DNA from 2 places in the Streptomyces sp. NPDC005402 genome. Region 1 is predicted to be linked to the other one. Evidence: riboswitches for the same ligand, from Rfam matches in the RefSeq annotation. Region 1 holds a riboswitch; the other holds the start of a gene.

What was found. A riboswitch is a leader RNA that binds a small molecule or an ion and turns the genes downstream of it on or off. The one in region 1 is predicted to bind cyclic di-AMP.
Region 2: linked by a shared signal. The riboswitch ahead of ABZT02_RS06610 (NlpC/P60 family protein) and the one ahead of ABZT02_RS38060 (M23 family metallopeptidase) in region 1 are both predicted to bind cyclic di-AMP.

Annotation. Positions count from the first base shown of each region.
Region 1 is NZ_JBEXFB010000028.1:22,202-24,396, forward strand. Features, by position in the region: gene ABZT02_RS38055 (aldo/keto reductase) at 1-206, opposite strand, end outside; gene ABZT02_RS38060 (M23 family metallopeptidase) at 382-1,407, opposite strand; cyclic di-AMP (ydaO/yuaA leader) riboswitch at 1,419-1,576, opposite strand; tRNA gene ABZT02_RS38065 (tRNA-Met) at 1,933-2,006, opposite strand; gene ABZT02_RS38070 (hypothetical protein) at 2,125-2,195, shown strand, end outside.
Region 2 is NZ_JBEXFB010000003.1:167,538-169,732, forward strand. Features, by position in the region: gene pcrA (DNA helicase PcrA) at 1-462, opposite strand, end outside; cyclic di-AMP (ydaO/yuaA leader) riboswitch at 1,080-1,226, shown strand; gene ABZT02_RS06610 (NlpC/P60 family protein) at 1,234-2,195, shown strand, end outside.

The sequences.
Region 1 (2,195 bases):
ATCGTCTCGGACTCGCCGCCGGAGTTCCCGTCGACCCATGCCGAGTACGAGTCGGCCGTGTCGATGAAGTTGCCGCCGGCCGCGGTGTACGCGTCGAGGACGGCGAAGGACGTGGGCTCGTCGGCGGTCCAGCCGAAGACGTTGCCGCCGAGGGCGAGCGGGAAGACCTCGAGGTCGGAGGAGCCGAGCTTGCGAAGGGAAGTCATGCCATACGTCAACGCCCGCGCCGGACGCCGGTCTTCCGCTACGGCCGCAAAGTCCTCGCAAACAACCGGAATCAGTTGCTCCGAAGCACCGGCAGCCCTGACGTCGGGGGGACGTCGTCAGGGCTGCCGGAGTTCGCGGGACTTCGCGGGAATGCTCAGGACCTCGCGGGAGGCCTCAGGGGGTGAGCCCCTTGCCGTGCAGCCACGCCATCGGGTCGATCCCGTCGGCCGAACCGCCCGGGTGGACCTCCAGGTGCAGGTGCGCGCCGGTCACGTTGCCCGTGGCGCCCACGCGGCCGATGACGTCACCGGTGCCGACCTTCTGGCCGACGCTGACGCTGATCGAGGACTGGTGGCAGAACCACAGCTCGGTGCCGTCGTCGAGGGTGAGGATCGTGCGGTAGCCGTAGGAACCGGCCCAGCCGGCCTCGGTGATGGTGCCGCTGTGGATCGCCTTGATGAGCGTGCCCGTGGGCGCGGCGAAGTCGAGGCCCGTGTGGTAGCCGGAGGACCACAGCGAACCGGCCTGACCGAAGGTCGAGGTGATGGTGTACGACGAGGTCGGCAGCGTGTACTGCTTGGCGAGCTCGGCCAGGCGCGCGGCCTCGGCCTTCTTCGCGGCCGCCTCCTCCGCCTTCTTCTTCGCGGCGGCGGCCTTCTCCTGAGCGTCCTTCTCCGCCTTGGCGGCGGCCGCGTCGGCCTCCTTCTGGGCGGCGGCCGCGACGGCCTGGGCGGCCTTGGTGTCGAGCTGGTCCTGCTGCACCTCGGCCTGGGCCAGGATGCGCGAGCGCAGCGCCTCACCGGCGTCCGACGTCCCCTGGGCGGTGTCGGTGGTGGTGGCGCCGACGCTGCTGAAGGCGCTCGTGTCGTCCGCGGCGGTGTCGGAGTCCTCAGAGATGAGCGAGCCCACGTTGGGCAGGTCCGGCATGGAGATGGAGACCGGCGGCTTGCCGGTGTTCGCGCTGGCCATCCCGCCCGCGCTGACGGCGGCTATGACGCCGACGCCCAGAACGGTGGAGCTACGGGCGAATCCCCCGCCACGCTGCTTGGCGACGCGGTGCCGGCCTCGTACAGGAGCGAGGGAGTCCGCGGTCGGGTTCCACTCGCCGAGCGGGGCCTCGTCGTCGGCACGGTAGCCGCCGTACACGAGGGTGTCGCTGGGTACGTACGGCGCCTCGGGGGCAGGCGGGTTGGACGCCACGTGGGCGCGCTCCTTTCCTTCCTTCTCGCCTACCGGGTTAGCTGACGGGTTCGGAGCAGGAAGGTCTCCTACGCGCGTATACCCGCCGTGCTGCCACGGCGGAGTACGAGCGATTCACCCCAAGTTGGTGGTTCCCCGGTTCCCTTGCGGAATTCGGCGCGTGAGCACGGAGCCGTCTCTTGTGACGGCTGGGACGACCGCGCTGCGTTATCGAACGTTAATAGACCCGGGGGCCCGATTCCAAGCTGTTCCGCTTGATCGTTAACGAAATCCCGCAGGACTTACGGCCCATGAACGGTTAAAAACGGGCGAGTTGACCTTGCCTCAGGCGTCACACAGGCATTGACGGTATGTCATTTGTTATGCGGAGGGCGGTCATCCGATCACCCCACGTCACGAAGACGTCGTACGGCGAGCAGTGCGCCGGGGTGAGGTGGTCAGAGCGCGCAGGCGAGCCGAGTGACCGACGGGGGGAAACACTCAGGGCCGGAGTCCATTAAATGGATTCCGGCCCTGAGCCTTGAGTAGCGGGGACAGGATTTGAACCTGCGACCTCTGGGTTATGAGCCCAGCGAGCTACCGAGCTGCTCCACCCCGCGTCGTTGTGTGACCAGCATACGTCATCCGCGGGGTGGTTCGCGCCAGGGTTGTTTCTCGGGCCCGGTTGCCCGCGTGGCGGCGTAGCGTGGCGCCCCTCACGCGAACGAGGAGGGGCCCATGGCGGCAGCCGACGAGCGACCGGTGGAGATCGGCAAGCGGGACATCCCGCTGTCCGGCGGCCGGACGCT
Region 2 (2,195 bases), on a different contig from region 1:
GTGGAAGGTCATGACCCACATGGCGTTCGCGCGCGGGCCGACGAGCTGCTCGACGCGCTCCTTCATCTCGCCCGCGGCCTTGTTGGTGAAGGTGATCGCGAGGATCTGGCCCGGGTGGACGTTGCGCTCGCCGAGGAGGTGGGCGATGCGGTGGGTGAGCACCCGGGTCTTGCCGGAGCCGGCGCCGGCCACGATGAGCAGCGGGGAGCCGGAGTGCACGACGGCCGCGCGCTGGTTCTCGTTCAGCCCCTCCAGGAGCGCGGCCGGGTCCACCACGGGGCGCGGGGCGCCGTCGCGGTAGTAGGCGTCCCGGTCCGGGGGCACGTCGAACTTCCCACCGAACAGGTCGTCCGGAACCTGCTCCGGTACGTGCTCGTCCTCGGGCGGCGGCGGGGGTTCCTCCCCGTGCCCGCGAGGGGCCTGGAGGTCCGCCAGGAAGCTGTCGTCAAAGAGGCTGCTCATCGCTCTCCGAGTCTAGGGCTCCCCACTGACAGCCCGCCGCCGCCCCGAGAACATCCACCCGTACCGGAACCCGATGATCTTCCGGACCTGCCCTCCGGGCGCCCTCCCGTGCTCCTCTGCCGACGTCGACGCCCGCCGGGAGCGGCGCCCGCAGGATCGCGCACCTGCCGTGCGAGACCTTCGTCACCGCACGGGCGCACCCCCGGGCGGCCGTCGGAGCCGAGCGCCGGAACGTCCGGACGGGCCGGTTCTCGCCCGGGCCCGCAAGACCATGAACGGCCGCGCCGCGCCTTGCCGTGCGGCGGGACGACGACCAGGTTGTCCCCGACCAGGCCCCCGGCCGCATCCGCGACGACCGTACGGCCGCCGGGGAGGGCGAGGGCGCCCAAGTCGGCCCAAAAAGGCGATCGGACGGGGGCACTGCAACAGAAAGGCGAACAAACCATGGCAGATCACACCGAATTGGCCACGCGGAGCGCCCCCTGGGACGAAGGTCACGAAAATGTATCGGGCATATCGAACATCAACCTTCACAGGGGCCACACCAGTTGGCTACCGTTCCGGGCAGGCCGTACGACCCCCTCCGGCGAACCTCGCCGGGCCGCACGGCCCCCGCCGAGTCCGCAGCGCCGCCGCGCGCCCGGAGCCGGGGACCCACCGAACCCGGGGTGAATCGGCCCACTCCCGCGACGGGAGCGCCGTAGGGCAACCCTTCCCGCCCGAACCCGACAGCTAACCCGGTAGGCGGAGCATCGGAAGGAGTCGCCTCCCTTGGCGTCGCACCGCAAGTCGCGTCCCGTCGGTACGCGCGTGGCAGGTATACGGACCCCGGCCCTCGCTACGGCCGCCCTCACCTCCGTGGCCCTGCTGTCCCAGTCGGCGAACGCCGCGCCGGCCGATGACAAGCCGAGTCTCGAAGAGGTCGAGAAGAAGGTCGACGACCTCTACCGCCAGGCCGAGTCGGCGACCGACGGCTACAACGCGGCGAAGGAGAAGACGGCCAAGCAGCGCAAGCAGGTCGACACGCTCCTCGACGACGTCGCCCAGCGCACCCAGAAGCTCAACGAGGCGCGGGAGGAACTCGGTGCCTTCGCCGCGGCCCAGTACCGCACCGGCGCCGCCGCGCCCGACACAGCGACCTTCCTGCTCGCCGACACCCCGCAGGACTACTTCGACCAGACGCAGCTGATGGGCCGCTTGACGAGCCGTCAGAAGGGCGCGGTCGACGACTTCGTCTCCGAGCAGTCCGCGACGATGAAGAAGCGCCAGGAGGCCTCCCGGAGCCTTCAGACGCTCAGCGAGACGCAGAGCGACCTGAAGACCGCCAAGGCGACCGTCCAGAAGAAGCTCGCCGACGCGCGCGAGCTGTTGTCGGAGCTGACGGCCCAGGAGAAGGCGCGTCTCGCGGCGATCCAGAAGCGCGAGCAGCAGGAGGCGGCCCGCAAGGCGGCGGAGCTGGCGCGGCAGCAGGCGGCGGCGGAGAAGGCCGCGCAGGAGGCCACACAGCAGGCCACGGCCCCGCAGCAGAGCACGTCGCCGGCGACCGACTCCTCGTACGCCACCAGGGCCGCCAAGGCCCTCGCCTTCGCCCGCGCACAGGTCGGCAAGCCGTACGTCTGGGGCGCCACCGGCCCCGACTCCTACGACTGCTCGGGGCTCACCCAGGCCGCCTGGAAGGCCGCCGGCGTTGACCTGCCCCGCGTCACCTACGACCAGGTCAACGCCGGCACCAC